DNA from 3 places in the Burkholderia sp. LMU1-1-1.1 genome. Region 3 is predicted to be linked to each of the others. Evidence: predicted binding sites of a transcription regulator. Region 3 holds the regulator's gene; each other region holds the start of a gene.
What was found. The regulator sigma-54, encoded in region 3, starts transcription at its own class of promoters, with help from an activator protein. The targets are predictions, from matches to a motif close to TGGCANGNAANCTGCTTT.
Positions count from the first base shown of each region.

Region 1: the regulator sigma-54 is predicted to act here: its motif matches at 858-875, upstream of MRBLMU1_RS10680 (TldD/PmbA family protein).
Region 2: the regulator sigma-54 is predicted to act here: its motif matches at 2,960-2,977, upstream of pepA (flocculation-associated PEP-CTERM protein PepA).

Region 1 is NZ_JBEGHG010000010.1:49,073-53,780, reverse strand. Features, by position in the region: gene MRBLMU1_RS10685 (class I SAM-dependent methyltransferase) at 1-598, opposite strand, end outside; gene MRBLMU1_RS10680 (TldD/PmbA family protein) at 1,052-2,689, shown strand; gene MRBLMU1_RS10675 (TldD/PmbA family protein) at 2,708-4,045, shown strand; gene MRBLMU1_RS10670 (TldD/PmbA family protein) at 4,162-4,708, shown strand, end outside.
Region 2 is NZ_JBEGHG010000067.1:398,257-402,964, forward strand. Features, by position in the region: gene prsT (XrtA/PEP-CTERM system TPR-repeat protein PrsT) at 1-1,089, shown strand, start outside; gene MRBLMU1_RS29330 (GNAT family N-acetyltransferase) at 1,137-1,862, shown strand; gene MRBLMU1_RS29335 (class I SAM-dependent methyltransferase) at 1,873-2,757, opposite strand; gene pepA (flocculation-associated PEP-CTERM protein PepA) at 3,094-3,921, shown strand; gene MRBLMU1_RS29345 (molybdopterin biosynthesis protein MoeY) at 4,073-4,708, shown strand, end outside.
Region 3 is NZ_JBEGHG010000086.1:54,233-58,940, forward strand. Features, by position in the region: gene MRBLMU1_RS31520 (KpsF/GutQ family sugar-phosphate isomerase) at 1-305, shown strand, start outside; gene MRBLMU1_RS31525 (KdsC family phosphatase) at 305-835, shown strand; gene lptC (LPS export ABC transporter periplasmic protein LptC) at 848-1,441, shown strand; gene lptA (lipopolysaccharide transport periplasmic protein LptA) at 1,473-2,051, shown strand; gene lptB (LPS export ABC transporter ATP-binding protein) at 2,054-2,806, shown strand; gene MRBLMU1_RS31545 (RNA polymerase factor sigma-54) at 2,816-4,297, shown strand; gene hpf (ribosome hibernation-promoting factor, HPF/YfiA family) at 4,373-4,708, shown strand, end outside.

The sequences.
Region 1 (4,708 bases), on a different contig from region 3:
TGGCCGTTTCGTCCTGGGTCTTGTTGGCCGGCAGGCGATGCTCCACCACGCCGAACACGCCGCCCGGTTTCAGGCTGGTGTACACGCTGGCGAACAGCGCTTTCATATTTTCGGGACCGGCCGGTATCCAGTTGTGGATATTGCGGAACGTGAGCACCATGTCGACGCTGCCGGCCGGCGCGAATTCATATTTGCGCGGCGGCGAGAAAACGCCCAGCGCCACCTTGTTGTACACCGGGTTGGCGTTCAGGCGCGCCATGAAGCGTTCGGCGCTTTTGCGTTCGCGTTCGTCCGGCGCGGCCAGGTCGTTGCCGGCGGCGATCAGCTTTCCGCTATCGCGCAGATAGGGCGCCAGGATTTCGGTGTACCAGCCGGCGCCCGGCGCCAGCTCGACCACCGTCATGTTCGGGCGGATGCCGAAGAACGACAGCGTCTCGTAAGGGTGGCGGTAGACGTCGCGCTGCACGTTGGCCGGAGTGCGGGTGTCGGCGGCGATGGCGGCCTTCAGTTTGGCGTCGGTGGCTTCGGTGGCGGCGATCGCGCCGCTTGCAGCGAACAGCGTGGTGGTGGCCAGGGCGGCCACGAGATAACTCTTCATGCAAACTCTCCTGAGGGTTCGGTTGGCGGCGCGCGGTCGCCCGCCCTGCGCGATCATCGGGCATGCATGCGAAGAGGTCAAGCGAATTGCGACGGCCGCACCACCGAAGTGCGGCGCGCCTTCGGCTGGACCCCGCTCCGCCTGGCGCGGACACTCGCGGACACCGGCCGGACACTTCGCGGACACTTTCGCGGACACTTTTCCCACGTTTGACGCCCCGCCGGGGGACTCTTGTAACACAGTGTTTCGTTGTGGTGGATGGCATACATTTTGCCTATCCCGATTCTTAATCCGGCGCTAATATTGGCAATCCGGCCGAAACGGCGACGGATATTCAGGTGTCACGTAAAGAAGCAAGAGCTATAAGAGTAGGACTCGCTAGAAGAGCAAATAAAAGCAAAGCAGAACCTTGGGCGGCTGGCCCACAATCATTGCCTTACGTTTGGAGATACGATGGAACGACGTGCATTCCTCAATATTAGTAGTCTGGCCCTGGGCACGATGCTGCTGCCCGCCTTCGGTCGCGCGATCGCCGCCGAGGAGTTGCTCGCGCCGGTCGCCCTGCAGTTCAAGAAAATGCTGGCCGATACCGCGATGACGGCGGCCACGCAGGCCGGCGCCTCGTACTGCGACGTGCGCGTCGGCCGCTATCTGAACCAGTTCATCACCACCCGCGACCTCAATGTCGAAAACGTCGTCAACACGGAATCGGCCGGTGTCGGCGTGCGCGTGATCGCCGGCGGCGCCTACGGCTTCGCCGCCACCAACGACATGACCCCGGACGGCGTGGCGGCCGCCGCGCGCCAGGCGGTCGCCATCGCCAAGGCCAACGCCAAGCTGCAAACCGAACCCGTTCAACTGGCCCCCGTCAAGGGCGTGGGCGAAGTGTCGTGGGCCACGCCGATCGTCAAGGACTGGCGCACGGTCCCGATCAAGGAAAAGGCAGAGCTGCTGATCGCCGCCAACAAGGCCGGCATGGACGGCGGCGCGAGCTTCATGCAATCGTTGCTGTTCCAGGTAAACCAGCAGAAGTACTTCGCGTCGACCGACGGCTCCTACATCGACCAGGACCTGCACCGTCTGTGGATGCCGGTGTTCGCCACCGCCGTTGACCAGAAGAGCAACAAGTTCCGCTCGCGCCAGGGCTTGTCGGCGCCGGTCGGCATGGGTTACGAATACCTGGATGCCCGCCCCGAGCACAAAATCAAGGCCGCCGGCGGCGTGACCACCTTGTACACCGGCTCCTACGATCTGATCGAGGACGCGCGCGCGGCCGGCAAACAGGCCAAGCAAAAGCTGACCGCCAAGTCGGTCGAACCTGGAAAGTACGACCTGGTGCTGTCGCCGGAACACCTGTGGCTGACCATCCACGAGTCGGTCGGCCACCCGACCGAACTCGATCGCGTGCTGGGCTACGAGGCCAATTTCGCCGGCACCAGTTTCGCCACGCTCGATAAGTGGCAGAGCAAGAAGTTCAAGTACGGCGCCGACATCGTCAACATCGTCGCCGACAAGACCACGCCAGGCTCGCTGGCCAACGTCGGCTACGACGACGAGGGTGTCAAGTGCAAGCGCTGGGACATCATCAAGGACGGCATCCTGGTCAACTACCAGGCCACGCGCGACCAGGCCCACATCATCGGCGAAAAGGAATCGCACGGCTGCTCGTACGCCGACAACTGGAGCAGCGTGCAGTTCCAGCGCATGCCCAACGTCTCCCTCCAGGCGGGCAAGAAGAAGATGACTCCGGACGAAATGATCAAGGACGTCAAGAAGGGCATCTACATCGTCGGCGACGGTTCCTTCTCGATCGACCAGCAGCGCTACAACTTCCAGTTCGGCGGCCAGCTGTTCTACGAAATCAAGAACGGCAAGATCGGCCAGATGCTCGAAGACGTCGCCTACCAGTCCAACACCCAGGAATTCTGGAACGCCTGCGCCGGCATGTGCGACGAGCGCGATTGGCGCATGGGAGGCTCCTTCTTCGACGGCAAGGGACAGCCTTCGCAGTCGTCGGTGGTGTCGCATGGCTCCAGTACCACGCGCTTCAACGGCATCAACGTCATCAACACAGCACGCAAAATCGGCTAAGCCTGGAGAGCAGAGAATATGAAGAATTTGAGTCAAGAAGAGACCAAGCGTATCTGCGACAAGGTGCTGTCGCTGACCAAGGCCGATCAGTGCGAAGTGAACCTGAGCGGCAGCCGCACGGGCAATATCCGCTATGCGCGCAACGCCGTGTCGACCGCCGGCTTGATCGAGGACACGCAGCTGATCGTGTCGGTCGCCTTCGGCAAGAAGCAGGGCATCGCCACCATCAATGAGCTGGACGACAAGTCGCTGGAGAAGGCCGTGCGTCGCGCCGAGGACCTGGCCCGCCTGGCGCCGGAGAATCCGGAGTTCATGCCGACGCCGACCAAGCAGCAATACAAGGCCAGCGAGACCTTTTTCCAGAAGACCGCCGACATCGACCCCGAGTTCCGCGCGCAGGTGGCGGCGTACAGCATCGAGAACAGCAAGAAGAACAAGCTGGTGGCGGCGGGCTTCTTCACCGATACGTCGAAATTCACCGCCATCGCCAATTCCAATGGCGTGTTCGGCTTCCAGCGCGACACGGGTGTGGATTTCACCGTCACCGTGCGCACCGAGGATGGCCGGGGCTCCGGCTGGGCCAAGCGCAGCGTGGGCGACGCCGGCATGTTCGACGCGCGCGAGGCGTCCAACGTGGCGATCGAAAAGGCGCTGCGATCGGTCGAGGCCAAGGCGCTGGAACCCGGCCGCTACACGGTCATCCTGGAACCGGCCGCCACGTCCGACCTGCTGGGCTATATGTTCAGCGGTTTCGACGCCCGCCAGGCCGACGAGGGCCGCAGCTTCCTGTCGAAGAAGGGCGGCGGCAACCGCATGGGCGAGAAACTGTTCGACGAGCAGGTCAACGTCTGGACCGACCCCTGGGACAAGAACGTCGCGGTGCTCCCCTGGGACAACGGGAGCATGCTGGCGCGCGAGCATCAGGAAATCATCAAGAACGGCAAGATCAACGCCTTGAACTACTCGATGTACTGGGCCAAGAAGCAGGGCAAGCGCGCCATCGGAGCTCCGGGCAACATCATCATGGCCGGCACCAACAAGTCCACCGAGGAGCTGATCGCCAACACCAAGAAGGGCGTGCTGGTGACCCGTACCTGGTACATCCGCATGGTCGATCCGCAGTCGGTGCTGTTGACCGGTCTGACGCGCGACGGCACTTTCTACATCGAGAACGGCAAGATCAAGCACCCGATCAAGAACTTCCGCTTCAACGAAAGCCCGGTGACGATGTTGAACAACATCGATGAACTGGGCAAGCCGGAGATCCTGTCGGGCGACGAGTCGGAGTATCAGTTGCTGATACCGGCGATGCGCGTGCGCGATTTCAATTTCACGTCGCTGTCGGACGCGGTGTAAAGGCGCGGGCGGCGCACGCGTTGGCGGATTACGGGGTTCCGCCTAATCCGCCCTATATGCGCCGCCGCCAACGCGCGCGCCACCATTTACGCGATCATATTTTTTCAGGAGTTCATGTGGAACGTCGTTCATTTCTAAAAGTCGGCGCGGCCGCCGGCGGCAGCTTGCTGATCCCGGTCTTCGGCAACGCCATCGCGGCCGAGGAGCTGCTCAATCCCATGGCCGTGCAGTTCAAGAAATCGTTGGCCGATGCCGCGATGAACGCGGCCACCAAGGCCGGCGCCAGCTATTGCGACGTGCGCATCGGCCGCTACCTGAACCAGTTCATCACGACGCGCGACCTGAACGTGGAAAACATCGTCAACACCGAATCCTCCGGCATCGGCGTGCGTGTGATCGCCGGCGGCGCCTATGGCTTCTGCTCGACCAACGTCATGACGATGGATTCGGTGGCCGAAGCGGCGCGCCAGGCGGTCGCCATCGCCAAGGCCAACGCCAAGCTGCAAACCGAGCCTGTTCAACTGGCCCCCGTCAAAGGCGTGGGCGAAGTCGCCTGGGCCACGCCGTTCAAGAAGGACTGGCGCACGGTGCCCATCAAGGAAAAAGCCGAGATGCTAATCGCGGCCAACAAGGCCGGCATGGACGCCGGCGCCAACTTCATGC
Region 2 (4,708 bases), on a different contig from region 3:
CTCGAGCAGGCGCATGCGGCGGCGCCCGACGCGCTGGAGCCGGCGCTGCGGCTGGCGCTGCAATACCTGGGCGTGGACCAGGGCGCCAAGGCGCTGACCATGGCGCGCAAACTGCAGGCCGCCAACGCCGACAACCCGTCGTTGCTGGATGTCCTCGGCCAGGCCCAGCTGGTCCAGGACGAGCCGTTGGCCGCGCTCGATACGTTCAGCAAGCTGGCGGCGCTGGCGCCCAAATCCGGGCTGGTGCAGTTCCGTATCGCCACCACCTATCTGCGCCTGAAGGACGAGGCCAAGGCGACGGCGGCGTTGCAAAAGGCGCTGGCGCTGCAGCCGGACTTGCTTGCCGCGCAACTGGCGCTGATCGACATGGCCCAGCGGAGCGGCAAGCCCGAGCAGGGCATCGCCATGGCGCGCCAGATCCAGAAGGCGCACCCGCAAGATCCGGTCGGTTTCGTGCTCGAGGGCGACCTGCTGCTGGCGCGCAAATTGCCGGACCAGGCGCGCGCGCGCTACGAGAGCGCCGACGCGCTGGCGCCGAAACAGGCGGTCAAGATCAAGATCGTCAACGCCATGCGGCTCGCGGGCAAGCGCAAGGAGGGCGACGACCGGCTGCGGGCCTGGCTGGCGCAGTATCCGGAGGCCACCTATCTGTTCATGTACGCCGCCGAATTGCGGTTGCAGGAGGAGCGCTACCCGGAGGCGGCCACGCTGCTGGAGTCCGTGCTCAAGCGGGAGCCGTCGAACGTCGGCGCGCTCAACAACCTGGCGTGGGCCTACCTGCAGACCAGGGACGGACGCGCGCTGCAGACCGCCGAGCGCGCCTACAAGCTGGACGAGGGCAACCCGCAAACGGCCGATACGCTGGGGTGGACCCTGCTCGAGCTGGGCCAGGTCGAGCGCGCCGTGCCGCTGCTGCGCAAGGCCGCCACGCTCGCCCCCGAGGTCGGCGATATCCGCTACCACCTGGCGGTGGCCTACTTCAAACATGGCAACAAGGTCGACGCGCGCAAGGAACTCGAGCAGTTGATCGCCAAAAAGCAGCCGTTCACGCACAGCGGCGCGGCGCAGGATTTGCTCCAACAACTATAAGAGCGGCGTCGCCCGTCGTCGGGGCAGAACAGCCGCAGGAGATTGTTATGGCCAGTGATACAACGTCGGCAGGACCCCGTGACTTCACGGAGGCGGGGGAGCTGAACGAATTCGAGGTGCTGCAAGTGCCGGCGGACAACGCCACGTTCGGCCTGCGCCTGATGGACACGCCGGCGGGCCGCAACAAGGCCAGCATGTTGATCAACAAGATGTACAGCTGGCGCGGCTACGCCGGCACGCACGCGCTGCAGGACGATCCCAATCGCATCACGCTGAGCGCCTCGTCGAAGGGCGAGGTGCTCGGCACGCTCACCTTGGGCGTCGACTCGCCGGCCGGCATTCTGGCCGACGAGATCTTCAAGGACGAAATCGACGGCTTTCGCGCGCGCGGCGCCAGGGTCTGCGAGATCACCAAGCTGGCGTTCGATCCGGGCGCCAATTCCAAGGCGGCCATGGCGTCGCTGTTCCACCTGGCCGTGCTGCATGCGCGCGACATCCACGGTTGCACCGACCTGTTCATCGAGGTCAATCCGCGGCACCGCCGCTTCTACCAGCACATGCTCGGCTTCACCGTCCAGGGCCAGCCCAAGAACAATCCGCGCGTCAACGCGCCGGCCTATCTGCTGCGGGTCGGCTTCGACTATGTCACCGGGCAAATCGAGGCGCTGGGCGGCAAGGGCGCCGAGGCCGACGAGAAGCGCTCGTTCTACCCGCTGTTCTTCTCGCCGCGCGAGGAGGCCGGCATCCTGCAGCGGCTGCGCGAACGCCGCTGAGGCCGTGCGCCTATGGCGCGCGGCCCAGCGGCGCGCAGGTCATGCCCTTGACCGCGAAATGCCGGATCAAGTCGCCCAAATCGCCCTTGTGGTGGGGCGGCAGGTCGCGCTTCATCTGTTCCAGCGTGGCCGCCAGGGCCGGATCGTCGCCACGGCGCGGCGCGCTTTTGAGCGCCACCATGAACGGCAGGCCGAAGGTCGTGTAGAGGGTGGCGCGGCCGGCCAGCGGCCGCACGGCCGCGGCGAAATCGTCGGGGTAGAACGCCGCGTGCAGCGAGTTGCGGTAGTCGAGCGTGAACAGGTGGTGCTGGCGGTCCTTGTACTGGTCGGCGAAATAGTCGATGCTGCGGACCGACTTCAGGTGCCCGAAATCGGCCATGTAGACGCCGCCGCCCGGCTTGAGGATGCGCGCCACCTCGGCGTAGGTGCGCGCCAGGTGGCCCTCGGTCGGCAAGTGGTGCAGCGCCATGGTCGACATGACCGCGTCGACCGAGGCGTCGGCAAAGCGCGACAGGTCGGTGATGTCGCCGTGCTCGATGGTGACGTTGCGCAGGCCCTGGCGCAGCACCAGCGCCTCGGCCCGCTCGCGCATCTCGTCGGAGAGGTCGATGCCGATGAACTTGGTGTCCGGGTTGATGCGTGCCACCAGGCCCAGCTGGTTGGCGGGGCCGCAGGCCAGATCGACCACCGTGTCGCCCGGCCGGATCACCTCGCTGATGTTGGCGCCGTGGAACAAATACACGGGCGCCATCACGCCGTTTTCGCCGCCGGCGGCGGTGTAGGCCTTGACGCTTTCCTCGTCGTCCATGACCAGGCGCGGTTCGGGCACGCGCGGCATGCGCTGGCGCGAGAAGAACTCCCGAACGACGGTTGCTACGAGTCCAGGACTTGGCATGAATGCCCCCATGAAGTTGAACGAACTGATCAATGATACCCATTAATTCCGGCCGGCGCAGGGCTTTTCACGCATGCTTAATGGAGGGGAAGGAAGCTTGCGAAGCATCAAGTGTCGACTTTCTTTACACTTTTTATCCGCCCGGACTTGAGATGGCTCAAGGTATTGCCCAAGTGATTGATTTTCAAAGAAAAATGTATTTTGGCATGGACATTGCTTTATAGGACAGGGGGGGGACGTAGGGAGGTACGCCAGACGGGCAGGGATCGCTTGATTGGCCGTAACGACTGTAGGCAACCCGGGCAGTAATTTTTTTCAACCTTTCTGGAGTATACGATGCTTACAATCTTAAAACGCCTGCGCACGGCTGCCCTCGGCGGCGCCGTGCTCGCCGCGGCGATGGCCGCGCCAAACGCGTCCGCGCTGGCGCAATTCACCGTGAATCCCAACTCCAACGGACTCTCGTCCAGCGGCACGATCTTCACGGCCGATACGCTGAGCGGCACCTCGTCGGCGCGGATCAGCAAAACCGCCGGTCCCGGCAACAATTACATCGGCGTCGGCTACATCGTCTTCACCGCGTTCAATTTGAACAGCAACCCGATCGACGGCGGCGACAGCCAGATCAATCTGAAGAACTCCGGCTACGGCCTGTTCGCGCGCTTCACGCAAACCTTCGTCTGCTCGAGCCCGCTGGGCGTCGGGGTGTCGTGCGGCGTGCAATCGATCACCCTCGAGCTGGTGGGCGACCCCGGCAATCTGAACGGCAAGAGCCTGGCGACCTTGGGCGCGGACCCGACCGTCACCGATCTGGGCACGCCCGACGTGGTGCTGGCCAAGGTGACGCAAGTGATCCAGGGCGTGGCCGGACTGGACGCGCTGGGCGGCGCTTTCCAGAACATCAACTCCAATTTCGAGTTGACCCCGGAAGGCAAGGACTTCTTCATTTCGCCGGTGCCGTTCTACCAGTTGGCCTTCAGCGCGTTCAACAACACCTCGCAGGGCCTGGCGTGCGATACCGTCAACTGCGTCGATCCTAACTTCGTGTCGATCAACTCCGAAGCCGGCGTGACCGACTTCCTGGCCGTGCCCGAACCCGGTTCGTTGGTGCTGATGGGCGTCGCCATGCTCGGCCTGGTCGCCGTGAACCGCAAGCGCGCCTGACGCGCGGCGCGGCGGTCCGCGCGCCATTAGAAAGACCGCCGACGGCGGTCTTTTTTTTAGGCCGGGCAAACATATTCTGGTATTCTCATAGCCGTTGCCGGCCAGCCCGGCCGCACGCCGGCATAGATGATTTCGAAAGGGCCCCCAGGCGATGACGTCACGTTCCACCATGATGGAGATTCTCGAGCTGGCGCGCTGGGCCCCCAGTGGCGACAATGTGCAGAGCTGGCAATTCGAAGTGCTCGGACCGCTTCACGTCGCGCTGCATTGCCGCGACACCCGGCGCGACGTCGTCTACGACCTGCACGGCCATCCCAGCCAGATCGCGTTCGGCGCGCTGATCGAGACCATCGCCATCGCCGCCAGTGTCCACGGACTGCGCATCGAGGTCGCGCGCGAGGGGAGCGAGGAGGCGCCGGTGTTCCAGGTGCGCTTCATCCCCGACGCGGACGTCGCCGCCAGCCCGTTGATCGCCGCCATCACGCAACGCTCGGTGCAGCGCAGGCCGCTGAGCAGGCGCGCGCTCGACCCGCTGCACAAGCGCGACATCGAGCGGTCCGTCGGTCCCGGGTACACGGTGCAATGGCTCGAAGGTCCGCTGCGGTGGCAAGCGGCGGTGCTGATGTACCGCAACGCCCGGCTGCGGCTGACGATGCCGGAGGCGTTCGAGGTCCACCGCGGCATCATCGATTGGGACCGGACCCATAGCCCGGACAAGGTGCCGGCGCAAGCCCTCGGCGTGGACGCGATGACGATCAAGGCGATGCGCTGGGCCATGCACAGCTGG
Region 3 (4,708 bases):
TGCTGGAGATCACGCAAAAAGGCATGGGCATGACCGCCATCGTCGACGCCGACGGCAAGCCGATCGGCGTGTTCACCGACGGCGACCTGCGCCGCATGATCGAGAAGGTCCAGGACTTCACCAAGGTGGTGATCCGCGACGTCATGCACCCGAATCCGCGCAGCATTTCGCCGGAGAAACTGGCGGTCGACGCCGTGGCCGTGATGGAGCAGTACCGCATCAACCAGATGCTGGTGACCGACGCCGAGGGCAAGCTGGTCGGCGCGCTGCACATCCACGACCTGACCCGCGCAAAGGTGATTTGATGACCGAGCTGACTTATGTGGAACGCGCCGCGCGCGTCAAGCTGATGATCTTCGACGTCGACGGCGTGCTGACCGACGGCAGCCTGCATTACGGCGCCGACGGCGAGGCCCTGAAGACCTTCAACGTGTACGACGGCCTGGGCATCAAGCTGCTGCAGGAATCCGGCGTGCAGACGGCCATCATCAGCGCGCGCGTGTCGCCGCAGGTGGTCAAGCGCGCCGCCGACCTCGGCATCGGCTTCCTGCACCAGGGCGGCCACGACAAGCTGACGCCGTTCAACGCGCTGCTGGAAAAGACCGGGCTGACGGCCGAGCAGGTCGGCTTCATCGGCGACGACATCGTCGACCTGCCGATCTTGACGCGGGTCGGCTTCGCGGTGGCGGTGCCGGGCGGACGCAAGGAGGTGCTCGAGCGCGCGCACCACACCACGGTGGCGCAGGGCGGACGCGGCGCCGTGCGCGAAGTGTGCGAACTGCTGTTGCACGCGCAGGGCACGTACGAGCGCGTGCTGGCGCAGTTCATGGTGTGATGGAGTGTAATCATGCGTAAAAGAACAGCACATCGCTGGCAGCTGACCTTGACGATGATCATCGGCGTGTTTGTCGCCGTCGGCAGCTTTTGGCTGGTGCAAGTGGTCAACCAGTCCGGCCAGGAGCAGCAGGCGGACCAGTTCCTCAACGAGCCGGACTACATCATCGACCGCTTCAGCCTGGTGCGCATGACCAAGGAGGGCAGGCCGGCGTATATCGTTTCCGGCGACAAGCTGACCCACCGGCCGATCGACGACTCGTCCGATATCGACAAGCCGTTCCTCAACAGCCTGTCGGGCCAGCAGCCGCCGATGACGATCCACGCCGATACCGCGCGGGTCGACCAGAACAACACGCGTGTCACGCTCAACGGCAACGTCGACGTGGTGCGGCCGGCCTCGCCGAAGGCCGAGGCGATGCACCTGCAGACCAGCACCCTGACCGTGTTCCCGGACGAGGAACGGATGGAAACCAAGGCGCCGGTGCAGATGAAGCTGGGTAACATGACTTCCAGCGGCACCGGCATGAAAACCAATAACGCGACGCGCCAGCTGCAGCTGGGCGGACGCGGAACGATCACGATGCCGCCGAAGGCGCCGCGCTAATACAAGAGACACCGATATGAAGGACACGATGATGAAGAAACTGATACTGTCGGCCGCGCTGCTACTGGCCGCCATGGGCGCGGCCCACGCCGAAAAAGCCGACTCCAACAAGCCGACCGAGATTTCCTTCGACAACCTCGACGCCGACGACGTCAAGCAGATCAAGACCTTCACCGGCAACGTCGTGCTGACCCGCGGCACTTTGCTGATGAAGTCGCCGAAGGCGGTGGTCACCGAAGATCCGGAAGGCTACCAGCTCGTGGTGCTGACCGGCGCGCCGGGCGTGCAGGCGACGTTCCGCCAAAAGCTCGACGGCGCCGGCGACCAGTGGGTCGAGGGCCGCGCCGACCGCATCGAATACGACGGCAAGACCGAGCTGGTCAAGCTGTTCTCGAAGGCGCAGATCAAGAAGCTGGAGGGCAGCAAGAACGCCAGCCAGGTCGACGGCGAGTTCATCTCCTATGACAGCCGGCGCGAATTCTTCGCCGTGAAAAACACCGCCACCGGCGAAAGCAAACCGGGCGGCGGCCGCAGCACCATGGTGATCCAGCCGTCGAACAAGCAGGCGCCCGCGCCCGCTCCCGCCACCAATCCAGCGGCGGGGAAATAAGCATGGAGCCAACATGCGGTAGCACCCTGATCGTGCGCGGCCTGCAAAAGACCTACGGCAAGCGCCAGGTCGTGCATGACGTCTCGCTGCAGGTCGAATGCGGCGAAGTGGTCGGCCTGCTCGGCCCCAACGGCGCCGGCAAGACCACCTCGTTCTACATGATCGTCGGCCTGGTGCCGTCGGACGCCGGCACCATCGACATCAGCGGCGTCGACATCTCCTCGCTGCCGATCCACCGCCGGGCCTCGCTCGGCCTGTCCTACCTGCCACAGGAGGCTTCGGTGTTCCGCAAGCTGACCGTGGAAGAGAATATCCGCGCCGTCCTCGAAATCCAGAAAGTGGACGGCAAGCCTTTATCCAAGGCTGCCATTGATGAACGGCTCAATACCCTGCTGGCCGATTTGCAAATCGAAAAGCTGCGCGAAAACCAGGCGCTGTCGCTGTCCGGCGGCGAACGCCGCCGCGTGGAGATCGCCCGCGCGCTGGCCACCAACCCGCGCTTCGTGCTGCTTGACGAACCTTTCGCCGGGGTCGACCCGATTGCCGTCATTGAGATCCAGCGCATCGTGCGCTTCCTCAAGGAACGCAATATCGGCGTCCTCATTACCGATCACAATGTGCGCGAGACGCTGGGCATTTGCGACCGCGCATATATCATCAACCAGGGCTCGGTTCTGGCTTCAGGCCGGCCGGACGACATCATCGCCGACGAGTCGGTCCGCCGCGTGTACCTGGGTGAACACTTCCGGATGTAAATAGGCCCCATGAAACAGTCATTGCAACTGCGCACGTCGCAGCACCTCGCGCTGACACCCCAGCTGCAGCAGTCGATCCGTCTGCTGCAGCTGTCCACGCTGGAGCTGCACCAGGAGCTCGAGCAACTGCTCACCGACAACCCCCTGCTCGAGCGTCTGGACGACCCGCTCGACCGATCGCTGCGGCTGTTGTCCGACGGCGCCATCAGCCAGCAGGCGCCGTCCGGCGAGGCGCCGCCCGAAGGCCCGCCGGGCCAGCAGGACGCGCCGGCCGCCGCCGACGCCGACCCCTACGACGGCCCCGCCGCCGATACCGAAAGTACCAGCAGCGAGGCCGACGTCGACTGGAGCGACGCCGGCCGCAGCAAGGCCCCCGACGACGAGGACGCGCGTCCCCAACTGGAGGCCAACCACTGCACGCTGCGCGAGCATCTGATGGAGCAGATGCGGGTGACCGTGCTGGAGACGCGCGACCGCGCGCTGGTCGAGCTGATCATCGACGCGCTCGACGAGAACGGCTACCTGGAGGAGCCGCTGGAGGAGATCCACGCGCGCCTGCCGGAGGAACTGGAAGTCGACATCGACGAACTGCGCACCGCCTTGTCGATGCTGCAAAGCTTCGACCCGATGGGCGTGGGCGCGCGCAACGCCTCCGAATGCCTGGCGCTGCAGATCAAGCGCCTGCCGGGCATCGCGCTGGTGACGCGGCGCATGGCGCTGACCATCGTCGAGAACCATCTGACCTGGTTCGCCCAGCGCGATTTCAACAAGCTGAAAAAGGCGCTGGTGTGCGACGACGAGGACTTGCGCGAGGCGCAGGCCGTCATCCGCCTGTGCAATCCGCATCCGGGTTCGGCCTTCGCCTCGGACGTGTCCGACTACGTGGTGCCGGACGTGATCGTCAAGAAGGCGCGCAACGGCTGGCAGGTCAGCCTCAACAACGACGTCATGCCGCGCCTGCGGGTCAACGCCATGTACGCCAACCTGCTCAAGCAGGGCAAGGGCGAGGGCGCGATGGGCGCCCAGTTGCAGGAAGCCAAGTGGCTGATCAAGAATATGCGCCAGCGCTTCGACACCATCCTGCGCGTGGCGCAGGCGATAGTAGAAAGGCAAAAGAACTTTTTCTCGCACGGCGCGGTTGCCATGCGCCCCCTTGTGCTTCGCGAAATTGCTGATACACTGGGTTTACACGAGAGCACTATTTCTCGGGTGACGACTCAAAAGTACATGCTGACGCCGCACGGCATGTTTGAGTTGAAATATTTCTTTGGTAGCCACGTCGCCACCGAAGCGGGCGGTGAAGCAAGTTCGACGGCGATACGGGCACTCATCGTGCAATTGACAGGAGCTGAAGACCCTAAAAATCCTTTATCCGACAGTAAGATTGCGGACATGCTGGGGGAACAAGGCATGGTGATTGCGCGACGGACTGTTGCCAAATATCGCGAAGCGTTGAAAATCCCTCCCGTTAGTCTCCGCAAGTCTTTGTAGTTACTTGGTCACTGTGCGCCCGGCCGCAATGGGCGCGGCACTGACCGTAAGCGACATTTATCTTTAGGAGCGTGTATGAATCTGACCATCAGTGGACATCATCTCGAAGTGACCGCGGCCATCCGCGAATACGTACAGAGCAAACTGGAACGTGTCACTCGTCACTTCGATCAAGTTATTGATATTGCTGTCATCCTGACTGTAGATAACCTTAAAGAGAAATCCAAACGCCAGAAGGCTGAAATCAATCTGCGCATGTCGGGTAAAACCGTGTACGTGGAAAGCCTGTCGCAAGACCTGTACGCCGCGATCGACACCCTGGTCGACAAGCTCGACCGTCAGGTCATGAAATACAAATCCAAAGTTCAGCAGCACGGCCACGATGCGATCAAGCATCTCCCGGATAGCTAC